One region of the Nocardiopsis sp. NPDC006938 genome, then DNA from elsewhere that is predicted to be linked to it. Evidence: riboswitches for the same ligand, from Rfam matches in the RefSeq annotation. Region 1 holds a riboswitch; each other region holds the start of a gene.
The links. Region 1 has a riboswitch for thiamine pyrophosphate ahead of thiD (bifunctional hydroxymethylpyrimidine kinase/phosphomethylpyrimidine kinase). Riboswitches for the same ligand answer to the same signal wherever they lie in the genome.

Region 1 (4,683 bases):
CGCACGTTCCCCACGGACGGTGAGGGGCGGCGCTGGGCGCTGTCGGGCGACTACGGCACTCGGGCGGCGGACGGTTCCATCGTGTTGCTGGGCCGGGGCAGCGTGGTGATCAATACCGCCGGAGAGAAGGTCTATCCCGAAGAGGTGGAGGCCGTGTTGAAGGCCCATCCCTCGGTGGAGGACGTGATCGTGGTGCCCGCCCCCGACGAGCGGCTCGGGCAGAGGGTGACGGCCCTGGTCTCGCTGGCCTCGGGTTCGGCCCCCGACGAGGGCGCGTTGAGGGCGCACTGCCGCGTGCGCCTGGCGGGGTTCAAGGTGCCCCGGACCGTGCACTTCGTGGACCGGGTGCGGCGTACGGCGGTGGGGAAGCAGGACTACCGGTGGGCCGCGTCGGTGGCCGGGGAGGACCCCGCCGCGCCCGCCGTCCCGCTCGCTCCGCTGTCGGCGTCGCGCCGGAACTGAGACGGGGTTCGGGGCCGCCTGTCACGTTCTGTTTTCGGACTCCGGACCTGACGGGCGAATACCTGACCAAAACCCCGAATATCAGGGCGCTCGGACGTCTCGGCCCCGCCCGGCGCCGCTAGAATCGGCACTGCCCGGCCCGGGGCCTGTCGGCTCTCCTCCCCCATCGCACGGCCCGGGCGGCACACATCAGCGCGGGCCGGGGCGTCGAACCGGTGGAGGTCGCCCCCGCGACCCGCGCGACACAGCACCCCTTTGACACCGCCGACCGGCATCGACACCGTGTCGGCGGCCCCATCAGGACGGAGGACGGCGCCGCGTCCCGGGACTCTCCCGGGCCCGCGCCCGACAACATGGCCAAGTCAGTAGGCTCCTACATCTTCAACGCGGTGCGCGGCGGGGCCGTCGGCACCTCCGAGGCCCTTCCCGGCATCAGCGGCGGCACCGTCGCGCTGATGGTCGGCCTCTACGACAAGCTGATCGGCGGCGCGGGCCACGTGGTCAGCGGCATCAAGCGCTACGTCACCGACGTCCCCCGGGGCAAGGGCAAGGAGCGGGCCCAGGAGCAGTTCCGCCAGGTCGACTGGCCGGTGCTCGTCCCCGCCCTGATCGGCATGGCCGTCGCGCTCATCCTGGCCGCGGTCTTCCTCGCCCCGCTGGTCGAGGTGTACGCGCAGTACGCCTACGCGCTCTTCTTCGGCCTGGTCCTGGCCTGCCTGTGGATTCCCTACACCGGCGCGGGCAAGAAGTGGAAGGCCTGGCACTACGCGGTCGCGCTGGTGTTCGCCGTACTCGCGTTCCTCCTCACCGGCCTGCCCGGAGCCAACCTGCCCACCCACCCCGTGGTGGTCTTCTTCGCGGCGGCCGTCGCGATCTGCGCGCTGGTCCTGCCCGGCTTGTCAGGGTCGTTCATCCTGCTGACCCTGGGCCTGTACGAGCCCACCATGGCCGCCCTGCGCGCCGCCGACCTGCCCTACATCACCGTCTTCGTGCTGGGCATGATCACCGGTCTGGCGCTGTTCGTGAAGGTGCTCCAGTTCCTGCTGGAGAACCACCACCACATCACCCTGGTGGTGCTCACCGGTCTCATGGCCGGTTCGCTGCGCGCCCTGTGGCCGTGGCAGGACGAGAACCGCGACCTGCTGCCGATGACCGACGTCCCCGTGACGCTCGCCTTCGCGGTCGGCGGCTTCGTGGTGGTCGTCGGCATGATCGTCTGGGAACAGCGCAAGCTCGCCCAGCAGCGGGTGGAGGCCCGTCAGGACGTCTCCGTCTAGAGCCCCCGGTCCGCTCCTGCGAACCGTCCACTACAGTCGGAACCACCACAAACCAATACCGATGCCGGGGCCGCGAGGCCCCGGCGGCGCGGGGTGCCGGAAGCGTCCTTCCGGCTGAGAGCACACCCGTCGAACCTGCCCTAGTTCGTACTAGCGAAGGAACGCCAATGAGCGCGTACAACGTCGTGTCCATCGCCGGAAGCGACCCCAGCGGAGGCGCGGGCGTCCAGGCCGACCTGAAGGCGTTCTCCGCCCACGGGGTCTTCGGGATGACCGTGGTGACGGCGTTGACCGCCCAGTCCACACGCGGGGTCACCGGAGTGCACGGTGTCCCCGCGTCGTTCGTCACCGACCAGATGGACACCCTGTTCACCGACGCGACCGTGCACGCGGTCAAGGTGGGCATGCTGTCCACGTCCGAGGTCACCGAGGCCGTCGCGGCCGCCGTGGACCGCCACCGGCTCCCGAACGTGGTCGTGGACCCGGTGATGGTGGCCAAGAGCGGCGACCGCCTCCTGGAACGGTCGGCCATCGAGGCGCTGCGGAGCGTCCTGTTGCCCCGCGCCGACCTGCTCACCCCCAACCTCCCCGAGGCGGCCGACCTGCTCGGCGAGGCCGAGGCCACCACCCTCGGGGAGATGCGCGACCAGGCCGAGCGCCTGCTCGGGCTCGGCCCCCGCCGGGTCCTGCTCAAGGGCGGGCACCTGCCGGGCGCTGAGAGCGTCGACCTGCTGGTCGACGGGGTCGGCGAGCCCGTCGAGTTCCGTGCGGGGCGGGTGGACACCCGCAACACCCACGGCACCGGCTGCACCCTGTCCTCGTCGATCGCGGCCCTGCTGCCGCAGCGGCCGGACGCGGTGACGGCCGTGGCCGACGCCAAGGCCTACCTCACCGAGGCCCTGCGCCGCGCCGACGAGATCGACGCGGGCGGCGGGCAGGGGCCGGTGCACCACTTCCACGCCTGGTGGTAGCCGCCCGGCAACGCGAAGGGGGACCGGCAGTCGCGGCCGGTCCCCCTCGTCGTGGCCCCGGGACGCCGTCCCGGGCCGCACGCGGACTACTTGCTGACGTCGTCCATGATCACGTCGGGGTTGCGCCACTGCGGGTGGCCGAAGAACTTGCGGGTCTCCGCCACCACGACCGGCGACAACAGGATCAGACCCACGAGGTTGGGCAGCGCCATCAACCCGTTGGCGATGTCGCTGAAGAGCCAGACCGACTCGACGCTGGCCGTCGCTCCGACGTACACGACGGCGATGAAGAGCAGGCGGTACGGCAGGACCAGGGTGCGCCTGCCCTGGGCCAGGTAGACCATGCAGCGCTCGCCGTAGTACGACCAGCCCAGGATCGTCGTGTAGGCGAAGACCGCGACGGCGCAGGCGATGAAGACGACGCCGAAGGTGCCCAGGGCCGGGCTGAGCATGGACAGGCCCTGCTCCATCGAACCCGAGGTGAGCAGCACGCCCTTGTCGTCGGGGTCGAACCCGGCGCTCACGTTCGCGTTCCACAGGCCAGAGGTGATGATCATCAGCGCGGTCAGGGTCACCATGATGATGGTGTCGATGAAGGTCTGCGTCATCGACACCATGGCCTGGCGGACCGGCTGCGTGGTCTTGGCGGAGGCCGCCGCGATGGCGCCCGTGCCCAGGCCGGACTCGTTGGAGAAGATGCCCCGGGCCACACCCGTGCGGATGACCAGCATCAGGCCGGCGCCCGCGAATCCGCCGGCGGCCGAGGTGCCGGTGAAGGCGTCGGTGAAGACGAGCACGAAGGCGGGGAGGATCTGCTCCCAGTTGATCATCAGCACCAGCAGGTTCATGAAGATGAACCCGATGATCATGAACGGCACGATCGCGGAGGCGAAGCGGCCGATGCTCTTGATCCCGCCAAGGATGACGATGGCGACGAGCACCATCAGGACCACGCCGATGATCCGCTGGTCGACGCCGGTCACGTTGTTGAGGGAGCTGGACACGGCCTCGGCCTGGGTGCCGTTGCCGATGCCGAACGCGGCGATGGCGCCGAAGATCGCGAAGGCGCCGCCGAGGAAGTACCCGAACCGGCCGGGCAGCCCGTTGCGGAGGTAGTACATCGGGCCGCCGGCCTGCTCGCCCTTCTCGTCCTTGACCCGGTACTTGACGCCCAGAAGGGCTTCGCTGTACTTGGTGGCCATGCCCGCGAGGCCCGTGAGCCACATCCAGAACAGCGCGCCGGGCCCGCCGATCCCGATGGCCAGGCCGACACCGGCGATGTTGCCGACGCCGACGGTGGCGGCCAGGGCCGTGCTGAGCGCCTGGTAGTGAGAGATGTCGCCCTCGGCCTGGTGGTGGTCCTCCTTGCGCCGGACGAAGGCGAGCCAGAGCGCGTGGCCGAGCTTCGTGAACTGGAGCAGGTTCAACCGGATCGTCAGGAAGACACCGGTCAGGAGCAGCAGCGGGATGAGGACGTACGGGCCCCAGATGACGTCCCGCAGGACTTCGGCCATTTCGAGGAGGTGGTCCACGGGGGGACCTCTCTTTCGGTGATTACGTGGGGTAGGGGAAGACTGTGGTGTGAAGGGGAACCGGGACCCACGGAAACACGTTGGAAACGGTGGGTACCGTTCGGTATCGGGAAAGAATGGCACTGGCGCGTAACGAACGCATCACACGAGGTCAGAATGCTTATTACGGCCACCTAACACGTCTTTTTCACGTGTCCTGATCCCGGTCCTCTCAGGGGGAGCTACCCCTCTCCGCTCTCGGCCCCGCCCGCTTCCTCCGCCCGGGCCAGGGCGAGGCGGCTGAGCACGGCCGCCGCGACCTCCGGGTCGGCCCCCCGGCCCACGGCCACTCCCAACAGGTAGGTCGTCAGCGGGGCCGCCGGTCGGGCGACCGAGTGGGCGGCGTCGCGCGCGAGGTCCAGGACGCGGTCCACGTCGGCTTTCTGAAGAGGGTCCGTTTCG
Region 2 (4,683 bases), on a different contig from region 1:
CGGTCTTGACGTCGTCGCGGTTGGGCAGCCCCAGGTGCTCCTTGGGGGTGACGTAGCACAGCATCGCGGTGCCGTGCCAACCGATCTGGGCCGCCCCGATCGCCGAGGTGATGTGGTCGTAGCCGGGGGCGACGTCGGTGGCCAGGGGGCCGAGCGTGTAGAAGGGCGCCTCACCGCACAGCTCCTCCTCCAGGCGCACGTTCTCCCGGATCTTGTCCATCGGCACGTGGCCGGGGCCCTCGATCATCACCTGGACGTCGTGGGAGCGGGCGATGTGGGTCAGCTCGCCCAGGGTGCGCAGCTCGGCGAACTGCGCCTCGTCGTTGGCGTCGGCGATGGAGCCGGGGCGCAGGCCGTCACCGAGCGAGAACGTGACGTCGTACCGGCGGAAGATCTCGCACAGCTCCTCGAAGTGGGTGTAGAGGAAGCTCTCCCGGTGGTGGGCCAGGCACCAGGCGGCCATGATGGAGCCGCCGCGCGAGACGATGCCGGTGACGCGGCGGGCGGCCAGCGGTACGTACCTGAGCAGGACGCCCGCGTGGACGGTCATGTAGTCCACACCCTGTTCGGCCTGCTCGATGATGGTCTCCCGGTAGATCTCCCAGGTGAGCCGGGTGGGGTCGCCGTCGACCTTCTCCAGCGCCTGGTAGATCGGCACGGTGCCGATGGGTACCGGGGAGTTGCGGACGATGCGTTCCCGGGTCTCGTGGATGCGCTTGCCGGTCGACAGGTCCATCACGGTGTCGGCGCCCCAGCGGGTGGCCCACACCATCTTCTCGACCTCCTCGGGTACCGACGAGGTGACCGCGGAGTTGCCGATGTTGGCGTTGATCTTCACGAGGAAGTTCTTGCCGATGATGGTCGGTTCGGACTCGGGGTGGTTGCGGTTGACCGGGATGACGGCGCGGCCGATGGCCACCTCGTCGCGGACGAACTCGGGTTCGGCGCCCTCGCGGGCGGCCACGAACCGCATCTCGGGGGTGATGGTTCCGGCCCTGGCGTGGGCCAGTTGGGTGACCGCGCCGTTCACGGGGTCGAGCGCCCAGCTCTCACGGGTGCGCGGCAGCCCCCGGTGGACGTCGATGTCGGCGTGGTCGTCGGTGTAGGGGCCGGAGGTGTCGTACAGATCGAAGTGGCTGCCGTTGCTGAGATCCACCCGGCGGCGGGGGACGCGGAGGGTGGTGCCCTCGGGGGTGGTGATCTCCTCGTGGACCTTGCGAGATCCCATGATGGGACCTGTGGTCACCCGGTGCTCGTCGGTGGTGGAAACGTCACGACCGTCGATAGCCGTCATGGCATGCCTCCCTACGTCGGAATTACCCGAACAGGTTCTGCGGTCGGCGACACCGTCGAGTCGCCCTCTCAGCCCGCCATGGCGCGAGCTCCCGCGTTGCGTATTCACATGTGCGCACGTCGAACGTGCCGGGACACCTCGATCACGGTGCCCCGGGCCGGGGAAAGCACTCCCCCGTGGCCTCGCACACCATACACAGGACGTCCCCGGGCCTGTCCAGGCCTCCGGGGGTCAGAAGAGTGTCTCCAGCTGGTCGGCTCCGTCGCCCGCGGTCGGTTCCAGCAGGTCGGGGCCGTTGTTCTTGATGCTGTTGACCTCGGTGGAGACCTCGTCGACGGCGAACCGTTCCACCGGGGTCTCGTGCAGCACCCGGGCCAGTCGGTCGGGGCCGCTGGACGGGTCGAGCCAGGCGGCCCAGTCCTCGCGAGGCACCACGACGGGCATGCGCTCGTGGATGTGCGCGAGCTCGGGCGCGGCCTCGGTGGTGATGACCGCGCAGCTCCAGACCCAGGCGGCGGGGTCCCGCTCGTCGTCGACCTCGGGGTCGCGCCAGCGCTCGAAGATCCCGGCCATGGCGAGGGGTTCGTCCCCGGCGTAGTGGACGGAGAACGGCTTCTTGGCCGCCTTGGCCTTGCGCCTGCGGTGCTGCGGGTCGGTGGCGGGCGAGGTGCTGGCCTCGGCGGTGCCGTCCTTGTTGAGGAGCTGCCACTCGTAGTAGGCGTCGGCGGGGATGAGGCAGCGGCGGCTCCGGTAGGCGGTGCGGAAGGCGGGCTTGTCCGCGACGGTCTCGCTGCGGGCGTTGATCATCCGGTAGCCGACGTTGCGGTCCTTGGCCCACGAGGGGACCAGGCCCCAGCGCATCGTGTGCAGGGTGCGCGGGCCCGGCGCACCGGTGCCCTCCCCGCGCGGCGGCGGTCCGAGCACGGCGTACACGGGGCGGCCCGGCGAGATGTTGTAGTCCGGGTCGAGTTCCTCCAGCGGGGGCCAGGAACGCGGGTCGTCCTCCTGTTCCCGGGCCTCCTCGGGAAGGGCGAAGGCCAACTGGAGCTGGTGCACGTTCCGGGACTGGGCATAACGACCGCACATGGGGGGAATCCTACGTGATCCGCCCCCGGTCCTCCCCGTGCGCGCCGTCGTTCCCGCAGCCCCCGCCCGTCCCGTCCGACCCGTCCGACCCGCCGTCGGCACCGGTGAGGCGCAGGGCCAGCGCGCCGAGCAGCCCGGTGAGCAGGGCGACCGACCCGGCGGCGGCCAACAGCTCCCGGGGGTGGTCGGCGGCGAACCACCCGGCCACGAGGAAACCCGCGACGAACCCGCCGTTGACGAGCGATCCCATGAGCGCGTGGGCCCGGCCGAGCAGGGGTTCGGGCGTGTGCCGGTGCACCACCGACCTGAGCAGGACGTTGAAGGCGGAGTTGCCCGCCCCGGCCGCGACCACGCACAGCGCGGCCACTCCCAGGGCGGGGAAGGCCGCCCACAGTGCCAGCGCCGCGCCCACCAGGGCCGCGGCCAGGGCCACGGCCCGCCCGGTCGGTGCCGGGCGCAGCAGCGACACGGACAGCGCACCGGCCAGGAGTCCCGCCCCCCAGCCCGCTGTGAGCGCACCGAAGATCCCGGCCCCGTGCCCCATGACCTCCCGCACCACGAACACCATCGCCACGTTGGTGGTGGAGGTGGCCGCCACGGCCACCAGGAGGACCGGCAGCAGGACCCGGAACAACCGGGCGCGCGCCAGGTGGCGGGCTCCGTCGAGGGCGCCCGCCCACAGGGGCCCCGGAGCCCGGGCGACCGGGCGCCGCACGCCCAGGAGCAGGAACGCGGTGGCCGCCGCGAAGAAGCTCACCGCGTCCAGCAGGAGGGCCGGGGCGACCCCGAAGAGGCCGACCAGCACTCCGCCGGTGAGCGGGCCGAGCACCGTGGCCGAGGCCCGTACCCCCTCGAACAGGGCGTGGGCGCGCACCGGGGCGAGCTCACCGGCCGCGCTCGGCAGGAGGGTGAGGATCGCCGGGTTGGCGAAGGCCGCCAGGGAGCTGACCGCCAGCACGCACAGGACCAGGGCCCCCGGGTGGGGGAACCACAGCGCCGGGAGGATGGCCAGACCCTGCCCCACGCAGGACAGCACCAGTACCCGACCCGTGTCGAAGCGGTCCAGCACGACCCCGGCCAGGGGCGCGAGCAGGATCAGCGGGCCGATCTGGGCGGTGAGCAGCGCGGTGACCCACAGGGCGTTCCCCGTCTCGGCCAACCGGAGGATCGCCGCGACCAACACCACCTCGTCCCCCATCGACGAGAGCAGGATCGCGCCGAGCAGGACGGCCGCCCTCAGGCGGCGTACCGCCGGAGGGCGCGGGGCGGCGGGAGCTGGGTCCGTGGGCACGGCGTCTCCGGGGGATGCGGAGGAACGGTTCGGTGCGATCATGACCGCCCCTCCGCCGGTTCGTCACCCGGTTTTCGCGACCGGTGGCGCGTCGCCCCCCGCCTCCGGCACCGGCCCGCCGTCCTCCTCCGCGGCCGGGGAACGGGACCGCCAGGCCCCGAGCAGCCCCGCCAGGACGGCGAGCGCCCCCATGGGACCCAGCGCCATGGGCGCCCAGCGTTCCAGGCCGCGCAACAGCAGCGACCGCACGCGGGCCTGCTCCGCGTACCCGGAGACCTGTCCCTCGGCCAGGGCCAGGTCGGCGTCGAGCAGCTCCACCTCACCGGAACCGTTGGTGGGGCGCAGGGTCTCGGTCCTGCGCTCCTCCAGGTTCACCACGGTGCCGGTGACCGGCTCGACCCAGAAGGTACGCTCCACGGCGATCCACCGGGCCGCGCTGACCGTCCCCTCGGCGCCGGAGTCGAAGAGGGCGGCCGGGACGTCCCTCGCGGAGTCGGGCACCTGGGTGGCCCCCAGGCTCTGCGCGTACCGGCGCACCGCCAGCCCGGCGACCTCGTCGTCGTCCTCGAACACGACCGCGGGCGCCGCGCGCACCTCGGCGTCGTAGAAGGAGTGGTCCCCCTCGGGGACGCCGGGCGGCCAGTACAGGACCAGCCCCGCCTGGCGTACCGCGCGGTCGCCGCCGACGTGCTCGCCGCAGCAGTTGACCGCGCGTCCGGTCGCGCGGTCCACGATGACCCGGCGGCTCCAGTAGTCGAGCACCCGGTCCGCTGAGGCGGTCTCCACGGTCATCTCCCAGGCCGACCAGTCGGCTCCGTGCGCCGAGGCCTCGACACGGGTGTCACGTTCGAGGTCGGCGCCCCGCACCCGGGTCCAGGTGGCGGTGTCCAGGTAGCTGGCGTCGTCGTCGACCAGACGCAGGCCCAGGCTGGCGTCGGCGGGCAGCAGGGCGACCCGGTCGTGCACGTACAGCGGAAGCAGCAGGGCCAGGGTCAGCAGGAACGCTCCGGCC
Region 3 (4,683 bases), on a different contig from region 1:
CGTGGAGGCCGACCGGAGGGTCGGTTCGGGGCGTCCCGCGCCTGGGCGGTCTGGAGGTGCGGTGCCGCTCACGGCACACGCACCCCTCCCACGGTAGGGGACGGGACCAAACCCGAAGGTCACGCCGCGTGTCGGTGTCGTGACGGAGGGCGCCTCGCGGGCGCGTCGCCGCAGGCGGAGGCGCCGGGTGCCGGGTCCGCCCCCCGACGCGGCCCGCGACGGCGGTCCGGTCCGTTTGGGCTCAGACCACGTCGGGGCTGGAGGCCCTGGCGTGGCGGCGGACCGGGATGCGCCCGGCCAGCCGCGCGCCGCGCCCGGCGCGCACGGCGTCGCGCATCGCCGACGCCATCCGCACCGGGTCCTGGGCGCGGGTCACGGCCGTGGCCAACAACACCGCGTCGCACCCCAGCTCCATGGCCAGGGCGGCGTCGCTGGCGGTGCCGATACCCGCGTCGACGATCACCGGGACGCTCGACCGCTCGACGATCAGCTCCAGGTTGTGCGGGTTGCGGATGCCCAGCCCCGAACCGATCGGCGCGGCCAGCGGCATCACGGCGGCGCAGCCCAGCTGTTCCAGGCGGCGGGCCAGCACGGGGTCGTCGTTGGTGTACGGCAGAACCGTGAAACCGTCGTCGACCAGCGCTTCGGCGGCGTCGAGCAGCTCCACCGGGTCGGGCAGCAGGGTGTGCTCGTCGGCGACCACCTCCAGCTTCACCCAGTCGGTTCCCAGGGCCTCGCGGCCCAGCCTGGCGGTGCGCACGGCGTCCACGGCGGTGAAGCATCCGGCGGTGTTGGGCAGCGGGCGGATGCCGTTGCGGTCCAGGACGTCCCACACCGACCCCTGGGTGCCCGGGGTGATCCGGCGCATGGCCACGGTGGTCAGCTCGGTCCCCGACGCCAGGAGCGCCTCTTCCAGGACCTCCAGGGAGGGCGCTCCCCCCGTGCCGGTGATGAGGCGGGAACCGAAGGGGACCCCCGCGATGACCAGCGGGTCCCCGCCCGTGTGGTCCCCGGCTGTCGGCGCCTCGGTGGTCTGCGTCATGGTTCAGCCTCCCTGTACCGCGGTGAGCACGTCCACGCGGTCGCCGGGCGACAGCGCGGTGCCGGTCCAGGCGGTGCGGCGCACCACCTCGTCGTTGACGGCGACGGCGATCCCCCCGGGGACGGCGCCCTCCCCGGCTCCGGTGAGGGCGCGCACGACCCCGTCCACGGTGCTCGCCGCGCTGTCCCGCGCCTGTCCGTTGATGATCAGTTCCACTGCTACTCCCACGTTCTTCTGCCGGCTGAGAACCGGCGCGCGTACGAGGGGAGCGCGCCGGTGGTGAGGGCCTCGGCCATGACCTCGCCGGTCACCGGGGCCAGCAGGACCCCGTGCCGGAAGTGTCCGGCGGCCAGGTGGAGTCCCGGGACCCGGGTGGGGCCCAGGAGGGGTTCGTTGTCGGGGGAGCCGGGCCGCAGACCCACACAGGTCTCCACGACCTCCAGCTCGCTCACCCCGGGGACGAGTTCGCGGGCGTCCCGCAGGACCTGCCAGAGCCCGCCCACGGTCAGCGAGGTGTCGTGGCCCAGCTCCTCCTGGGTGGCCCCCACGACGACCTCGCCGTCGGCACGGGGCACCAGGTAGACGGGGAACCCGCGGACCAGACCGCGAACGGTGCGGGTGACCAGCGGGGGCTCCCCGGCGGGCACCCGGGCGCGCAGCAGCTGCCCCTTGACCGGGCGCAGCGGCGGCACCACCGGTTCGGGCACCCGCACACGGTCGCCCCAGCACCCTGCGGCGAGCACCACCTGGTCGGCGGGGAGTTCGGCGCCGTCGGCCAGCCGCACGCCCAGACGCGCGCCACCGGGGCCGGGGGAGGAGACTTCCTCCACACGCCCGGGGAGCTCGCGCACGCCCGCGCCCTCTCCGGCCCGGGCCAGGGCGAGCAGCAGGGAACGCGGGTTCACCGAGTGGTCCTCGGGAGCCAGTACCCCGCCGCGCACCCCGGGCGCGAGCGTGGGTTCGAGGCGTCGGCACTCACGGCTGGTCAACCGCTCTGTGGGGATGCCCAGGCGTCGCTGGAGGGCGTGCAGGTCGGTCAGGACCGCCAGGTCGTCGCGGTCGAAGGCGACCAGCAGGGTGCCGGTGCGGCGGTGGCCGACGTCCACCCCGCTGGCCTCCTGGAGTTCGGCGACGAAGTCGTCGTACAGGCGCGCCGAGCGCACCCCGAACTCCATCAGCTCCTCCTCGCCGAAGACCGCCTCGGTGGCGGGGGTGAGCATCCCCGCGGCGACGGCGGAGGCGGCCCGGGCGGAGGAGGGCGCGGTCACGGGGTCGGGTTCGACCAGGGTGACGGTCAGGCCGCGCTGGGCCGCGCGCCAGGCGGTGACCCGGCCGACGACGCCGCCGCCGACCACGACCACGCCACTGGTGGGATGAATCGTCTTCTGTGGGGGAACCTCGTCGTTGCGCACGGCGCCGTGTTCCACTCCCTTCGCCGGCATGACCCGGATCAGGTTCGTGCGGTCGGAGGCGGCGAGCCTCCCTCTCAGCCGGGTCCACCCGGCTCCCGCGGGACGTGTCTGTTCGGCCCCATCCTAGATCAGCCCGTCCGGGCCCGCCGTGGCGGGGATCTCCCAGGCAGGAAGCCCGCACGGGGCGCGACGGTCACCGGCGCCCGGTCGGGTGTGGCAGATTGGTGAGGTGACACAAAGCGATCGTGAACTCGACGAACTCGTCGGCGAATGGCTGACCCTGCGTGAGGCGGCCGCGCCGCTGGGCGTGAGCCCCAACCGCATCAAGACCCTCATCCGCGAGAACCGCCTGATGGGCGTGGTGCGCGGCGGTGAGCTCTCCATCCCCGCCGCCTTCCTGGACGGCGAGGACCTGGTCAAGGGCCTCCCGGGCACCATCGTGCTGCTCACCGACGCCGGTTTCTCCACCGAGGAGGCCCTGCGCTGGCTGTTCACCCCGGACGACACCCTGCCGGGCACGCCGATCCAGGCGATGCGCGAGAACCGGGGCACGGAGGTCCGCCGCCGGGCCCAGGGCCTGGCCTTCTGACACCCCGCACGGCCCGGAGGCACGCACCGCACGGTGGCGGCCCCGGGCCGTTGGCTAGGGTGGGGGCCGTGAGGACGAGCCACGGAACCAGCCTGCGCGAGCGCCTGGACGCATCCCTTCTGTACCTGTGCACCGACGCCCGGACCGGGAGCGGTGATCTCGCGGAGTTCGCGGACGCCGCCCTGGCCGGGGGCGTGGACATCATCCAGCTCCGGCACAAGGGGCTGGAGGCCCGCGACGAACTGGCCGCACTGGAGGTCCTTCGGGAGGTGTGCGAGCGCCACGGCGCCCTGCTCGCCGTCAACGACCGCGCCGACATCGCCCGGGCGGTGCGCGCCGACGTGCTGCACCTGGGCCAGCGCGACCTCCCGGTGCCCCTGGCGCGCGACGTGATCGGCGCCGACCCGGTGATCGGGCGCTCCAACAACGACCCCGTGGCCGCCGCGCGCTCGGCGCAAGAGCCGGGGAGCGACTACTTCTGCGTGGGCCCGACCTGGGCGACCCCGACCAAGCCGGGGCGTCCGGCGGCCGGTCTGGAACTGGTCGAACGCGCCGCGGCCCTGGGTTCGGACCGTCCCTGGTTCGCGATCGGCGGCATCGACCTGGACAACGTGGACCGGGTGCTCGACGCCGGAGCCGCCCGGGTGGTCGTGGTCCGCGCCATCACCGAGGCCGAGGACCCCCGCGCCGCGGCGAGCGCGCTGCGGGCCCGCCTGACCGCGCGGCGCGACACCGCCTGACGGTGTGCGGACGACGGCCCCGGGAACCAGCGGTTCCCGGGGCCGTCCCGTGCGCCGTCCCGTGCCCCTCGCGGGGCCCGTCCACCGGGAGGCGACGGGGCCGGTGCGCGGTCAGCGCCGCCCGGCCCGCTGGAACAGCCAGCGGGTCAGGACCAGGGCGGCCAGGGTCAGGCCGCCCAACCAGAGGGTGAGGGGCACCGCCTGGTCGCCGACCGGGACCCCCGAGGTGAGCTCGCGCAGGGTCTCGATGGCCAGGCTGACCGGCTGGTGCTCGGCGAACCCCCGGAGGAAGGTCGGCAGCCCCTCCACGGGGACGAAGGCCGAGGACAGGTAGGGCACGAAGAGCGCGACGAACGCGAACATCCCGGCGGTGTCCGCCGAGCGCGCGGCCAGTCCCCACGCGGCGGCGGCCAGCGTGAGCAGCACGACGTAGGCGGTCACGAGCACCGCCGCCCACGCCCACCCGGCGGCCGAAGCCTCGGGGCGGAAGCCGAGCGCGAGGGCAGCGCCCAGCACCAGCAGGGTCGACACCAGGTTGCGCAGCACTCCGGCGACGACGTGTCCGGTCACCACCGCCGAGGCGCGCACCGGCATCGTCCGCAGCCGCCGGACCACGCCCGTGGCCAGGTCGGAGTGGACCGCGGTGGCGGTCATCGACGCCCCGAACCCCGCACAGAGCAGCATCACGCCCGGGGCCACGTAGTCCACGTAGGACGCCCCCTCGGTCAGCCCCTCCACGGCCGCGCCGAAGACGGTGACGAAGAGCAGCATGACGGCGACCGGGGCGACCACGGCGGTGACCATGCTGTCGACGTCGCGCAGGGAGTGGGTGAGTCCGCGCCGGGTGAGGACGGCCTCGGTGCGCAGGAGGGTGATCATGCCGTTCGTCCCTTCGCGGTG
Region 4 (4,683 bases), on a different contig from region 1:
CACCCGGTGTTCGACCAGGACGAGGGTGGCCTCGGTCTCGGCGAGCAGGCGCGACAGCAGGTCGCGGACGAGCGCGGCCCCGGCCGGGTCGAGGTTGGCGGTGGGTTCGTCCAGCAGCAGCAGGCGCGGCCGCATGGCCAGCGCGCCCGCGATCACGAGACGCTGTTTCTCGCCTCCGGACAGGGCGCCGGTGGAGTGGCGGAGTCCGTAGGGGAAACCGACCTCCCCCAGGGCGCGCTCGACCCTCGGCCAGATGAGGTCCCGTTCCACCCCGAGGTTCTCCAGGCCGAAGGCGACGTCGTCCCCGGCCCGGGCCATCACCAGCTGGGTCTCGGGGTCCTGGCTGACCAGCCCGGTGCCGCCGCGACCACGGTCGGCCGGAACGCCGTCCACCAGTAGCGAGCCCTCCCGCTCCCCGCTGATGGCACCGTCCTCGCCGGTGAGTCCGGCCAGGGAGTGCAGCAGGGTGGACTTGCCCGCGCCGGAGGCGCCGAGCAGCAGGACCCGCTCCCCCGGTTCGATGATCAGGTCCACCCCGCGCAGGGCGTGGGTGCCGCGGCCGGAGTGCCTCCAGCCCCAGCCGGACAGTTCGACGCGGGCCCCGCGCGTGTCGGGTCGGGTCACGGGGTCAGCCCCGGGCCGAGGGGAAGGGGGCGAGCGCGCCCGCCCTGGCCAGCGCGGTGGTGAGCAGGCGCGCGCCCACCCCCGCGATGACGGCCGAACTCAGCACGACGATCACGCCGTAGGTGATCTGGTACTCGATCGGCCAGGTCACGTTGTAGGCGATGTTGTCGCGCACGGCCGGGGAGATCCCGGCGACCGCGGCGGCCAGCACGGCCACACCCGTGTTCCAGCGCCGGTAGGCGAAGGCGAGGAAGACCAGTTCGGGCAGCAGCCCCTGGAGGGTTCCGTCGAGGATCACCATGACCCCCCACTGGGTGCCCAGCACCGCCGAGACCGAGGCCGCGGCGATCGAGGTGAGCAGGGCCGCGCCGGGCTTCCTGATGATGAGGCCGCCGAGCACGCCGGAGATCATCCACATGCCGTAGACGACGGCCTGCCCGGGCGGAAAGGCGACGAACAGCGGCGTGGTGACCGACCAGACGATGTTCCACAGCCAGAAGACGACGCCGACCGCCACGCCGATGACGGAGGCCACGACGATGTCGACGGTGCGCCAGCTCCTGAGCCCGGCCAGGACCCCCTGGACGAAGCCGCCCGGCTCGTCGGCGGTGCCGGGCCCGGTCTCGCGGTCGCTTGCTGTACTCATAGGTGGTTGACGTCCCTTCGTCGGTGTGACGAGGGGCCGTGTGGCCAAGAGCGCCGACCGGGCGCGCGCGGAAGGCGCACGCGCGGTGACGGTTTCCTACGACTTCCTTCGCTGGCATGACCCAGATCAGGTGTGTAAGGGTCTGCGGCCTGGTGCCGCACTCTCAGCGCTCACGCGCTCCCCTGTCGGATTGCCTCCATTATGGGGCAAACAGGACGAACAATGAAGTCCTTCCCGGCACACCAGCGGGGGCGCGTGCGACGGTGACCGCCGACCGCGCCCCCGACGAGGGCCTCCTCGGGCGCCGGGGGCGCCCCGAGGTCAGCAGCTCAGGTTCGACCCCGTGGTGGTCCCGAGGATCTGGGTGAAGTGCGTGAACGTGTTGATGCGGCTCTGGACCTGTTCGGGGTTGCCGCCGTTGCACTCGATGGAGCCGTTGATGGAGCGGATCGACTCACCGAAGCCGTGACCGTCGACGATGGCGGTGTGCCCCGACATCGTCCCGGCGCCGGACTGGGTGTTCCAGAACCAGAGGCCGGTCCGCCACGCGATGGCCGCGTCCTGCTCCACCAGGTACGGGTTGTTCAGCAGGTCGATGCCGAGGGCGTCACCGGCGGCCTTGTAGTTGTAGTTCCAACTCAGCTGGATCGGACCCTTGCCGTAGTAGGCGTCCTGTCCGGCCGGGCAGCCGAAGGGCTGGTTCCAGTCACAGTAGTGCGGGTAGTTGTCCTCGTTGATCTCCTTGATGTACACCAGCCCGCCGGTCTCGTGGCTGACGTTGGCCAGGAAGGCGGCGGCCTCGCGCCGCTGCACCTCGACGCTGCCGGTGTTGGTGAAGCCCGGGTAGGAGCTCAGGGCGTCGGTGAGCCCGGCGTAGGTGTAGAAGGGGTTCCGGTTCGGGAACATCTGGTTGAACTGGGCCTCGCTGACGACGAAGTCACTGGGGGCGGGCTGCTCGCCGCCCCCGCCGTCGCCGCAGGGCCCCTGGTCGGCCCAGACGTCCGACGTTCCGGGTCGCTCGTTCTGTGTCCACCACTTGGCGGTGTAGTTGCGGCCCTCGTAGGAGACCTGGCCGCCGCCGTTGTAGACGGCGGACGGGCTCCAGCCGGTCGCGCAGACGGCCGCGGCCTGCGCGACGGTGGCGGGAAGGACGACGAGCACAGCCGCGAGCGCGCCGAGCGCGGCCAACTGGCTCAGGAGACGTCGGATCACGTGATCACACTCCTAGGGTGCGGCGCGGCGTCCGACCGCGCGCCGCGGGGGGTGACGTCACCTAAGCAAGAGTGGTCTAGACCTGTCAAGGCCTTCCGCCACGGAATGTGAGAACCGGGTGACGGTACGGACAGGGACGGCGGCCCGCCCGCGCTCTCCCGCGCGGACCCCGGCGGGGATGCCCGCCCCGGGACAGCCGTGCGGGACAGCCGTCCGGAGCCGCGGCGGCACGGGGGCACCTCCGCGAGCGGCCACCGGACGCCCTCTCGTCAGCGGGCCGCCCCACCGGCGCCCGTCAGGCGAACTCCGCGCAGTGACGCGGTGTCCGGGGGCTGGCGGCCCGAGTCAGGCGGCCAGGAGGGCTCAGGGGGGAGCGGCCCCGCGAAGGCCCCGGATGCCTCGGAGGACACTGGACGACGGGCGGAGCGGAGCGCCTTCGTTTCAGGCCCTACGTACCGTCGTCACCTCCGGTACCGCTCATGTCCCCTTCGCCACCGGTACCGCTCGTGCCCCCGGTGCCGCTCGTGCCTCCGGTGCCGCTCGTGCCTCCGGTGCCGTCGGTACCGCCCGAGCCTTCCGTACCGCTCGTCGCGCCGGTGTCCCCCGTTCCACCCGTCTCGCCCGTACCACTTGTCTCTCCCGCCCCTTCAGTACCACTCGTCTCCCCGGTGCTACCCGTACCGCTGGTCCCACCCACACCGTCCGAACCGTCGGTCTCACCCGCGCCGTCGGTGCCCCCCATGTCACCCGTCGCGCCGGTTCCGTCCGTCTCACCGGCGCCGCCCTCGGTACCGCCCGTCCCTCCGGTGCCGCCCGTCTCGCCCGTGCCGCCACCGTCGTCGTCCTCGTCACCCCCGCCGCCCGGTCCGTCCCCGGCGTCGTCGCCGCCCCGCTGCTCCGGCGGCTCGGTCTTCGGGTCGCCAAAGGACTTGGGCGACCTCGCGAACGCGTCCTCGGGCAGGTGCGCGGTGGCGCCCCGCATACTCTCCTGCCAGATCGGCCCGGGCAGCGTGCCGCCGTAGACGATCCCGTAGTGGCGCCCGCCGATCGTCACGTTCTGGAGCGGGTTCTGCTCACCGCCCCGCACGTCGCCCACGACCACGGCGGAGGCGAGGTTCGGGGTGTACCCGGCGAACCAGGCGTAGGCGGCGCCGTCCGTCGTGCCGGTCTTGCCCGCCGCCGGCCGCCCCAGGTCCAGGCCGTTCGCGGTCCCCCCGTCGAAGGTCTGCTGGAGGAGGTGGTTGACCCCGTCGGCGGCGTCCCGCTCGACCCTGCGATCACACTCCGACGCGGTCTTGAGCTCCTCGTCGGTCCCGTCGACGGCCACCGAACGCACCGGCCGGGGCTCGCAGTACACACCCCGCGCGGCGAAGGTCGCGTAGGAGGCGGCCACGTTCAACGGCGACACCTCCTGGTCCCCGAGGGTGAAGGAGTTCCACACCCCGAGGTCGCCGCCGTCCGCGCGGTGCACTCCGGCCCGCTCCGCCATCTCCGAGGTCTCGCACAGCCCCACCCGCTTCTGGAGCTGGGCGAAGTAGGTGTTCACCGACCCCTTGGTCGCGCTGATCATGTTGTGGTCGCCGTCGTCGCTCTCCCCCGCGTTGCGCACGCTCCACGCGGCCTTGTCGTCCCCGTCGCAGTCGCTCATCCCGCTGACGGACATGTTCCTCGGCGAGGAGAAGCTGGTGCCGTACCCCATCCCCTTCTCCAGGGCCGCGGCCAGCGTGTACGTCTTGAAGGTGGACCCGGCCTGGTAGCCGGAGGTCCCGCCGTCCGCCTGGTCCACCGCGAGGTTGAGTGACGTGGTCCCGACCGCCTCGTCGTCGAGTCCGTACCGCAGGTTCTGCACGAGGCCGCGCACGCGCCCGGAACCCGGCTCGACCATGGCCTGGGCGGCGAACTTGGTGGAGTCCTCGCTCGGCACCCGCGCGTCGACGGCCTCCTGCGCGGCGTCCTGCGCGGCGGTGTCGAGCGTGGTGCGCACGGTCAGACCGCCCTGGACGATCCGCTGTTCGCGTTCCTCGGCGGTGTCCCCGATCAGTTCCGAACCGCGCAGCCAGCGCATCGTGTAGTCGCAGAAGAAGGGGTAGTCGCTCTCCGCGCAGCTGCCCCCGCGCGGGGTGGGGTCGATGCCCAGGTCCTTCGCCTTGTGGGCCTCGGCCTCCCGCGCGTCGAGCGCGTCGGTGTCGACCATGCGGTCG

Region 2: linked by a shared signal. The riboswitch ahead of thiC (phosphomethylpyrimidine synthase ThiC) and the one ahead of thiD (bifunctional hydroxymethylpyrimidine kinase/phosphomethylpyrimidine kinase) in region 1 are both predicted to bind thiamine pyrophosphate.
Region 3: linked by a shared signal. The riboswitch ahead of thiO (glycine oxidase ThiO) and the one ahead of thiD (bifunctional hydroxymethylpyrimidine kinase/phosphomethylpyrimidine kinase) in region 1 are both predicted to bind thiamine pyrophosphate.
Region 4: linked by a shared signal. The riboswitch ahead of ACFYL4_RS18515 (ECF transporter S component) and the one ahead of thiD (bifunctional hydroxymethylpyrimidine kinase/phosphomethylpyrimidine kinase) in region 1 are both predicted to bind thiamine pyrophosphate.

Annotation. Positions count from the first base shown of each region.
Region 1 covers NZ_JBIAGA010000001.1:460,970-465,652, forward strand. Annotated here, with positions in the region: gene ACFYL4_RS02045 (acyl-CoA synthetase) at 1-462, shown strand, start outside; gene ACFYL4_RS02050 (DUF368 domain-containing protein) at 816-1,739, shown strand; TPP riboswitch at 1,819-1,918, shown strand; gene thiD (bifunctional hydroxymethylpyrimidine kinase/phosphomethylpyrimidine kinase) at 1,907-2,710, shown strand; gene ACFYL4_RS02060 (alanine/glycine:cation symporter family protein) at 2,797-4,242, opposite strand; gene ACFYL4_RS02065 (DUF6457 domain-containing protein) at 4,464-4,683, opposite strand, start outside.
Region 2 covers NZ_JBIAGA010000002.1:318,569-323,251, reverse strand. Annotated here, with positions in the region: gene thiC (phosphomethylpyrimidine synthase ThiC) at 1-1,294, opposite strand, end outside; TPP riboswitch at 1,284-1,399, opposite strand; gene ACFYL4_RS04360 (SOS response-associated peptidase) at 1,526-2,380, opposite strand; gene ACFYL4_RS04355 (MFS transporter) at 2,391-3,671, opposite strand; gene ACFYL4_RS04350 (DUF3068 domain-containing protein) at 3,735-4,683, opposite strand, start outside.
Region 3 covers NZ_JBIAGA010000022.1:5,365-10,047, reverse strand. Annotated here, with positions in the region: gene ACFYL4_RS24630 (thiazole synthase) at 242-1,042, opposite strand; gene thiS (sulfur carrier protein ThiS) at 1,046-1,258, opposite strand; gene thiO (glycine oxidase ThiO) at 1,261-2,484, opposite strand; TPP riboswitch at 2,453-2,562, opposite strand; gene ACFYL4_RS24615 (Rv2175c family DNA-binding protein) at 2,684-3,043, shown strand; gene thiE (thiamine phosphate synthase) at 3,112-3,783, shown strand; gene ACFYL4_RS24605 (ABC transporter permease) at 3,895-4,662, opposite strand; gene ACFYL4_RS24600 (ATP-binding cassette domain-containing protein) at 4,659-4,683, opposite strand, start outside.
Region 4 covers NZ_JBIAGA010000012.1:63,160-67,842, reverse strand. Annotated here, with positions in the region: gene ACFYL4_RS18520 (ABC transporter ATP-binding protein) at 1-624, opposite strand, end outside; gene ACFYL4_RS18515 (ECF transporter S component) at 629-1,270, opposite strand; TPP riboswitch at 1,357-1,464, opposite strand; gene ACFYL4_RS18510 (glycoside hydrolase family 19 protein) at 1,592-2,482, opposite strand; gene ACFYL4_RS18505 (transglycosylase domain-containing protein) at 2,931-4,683, opposite strand, start outside.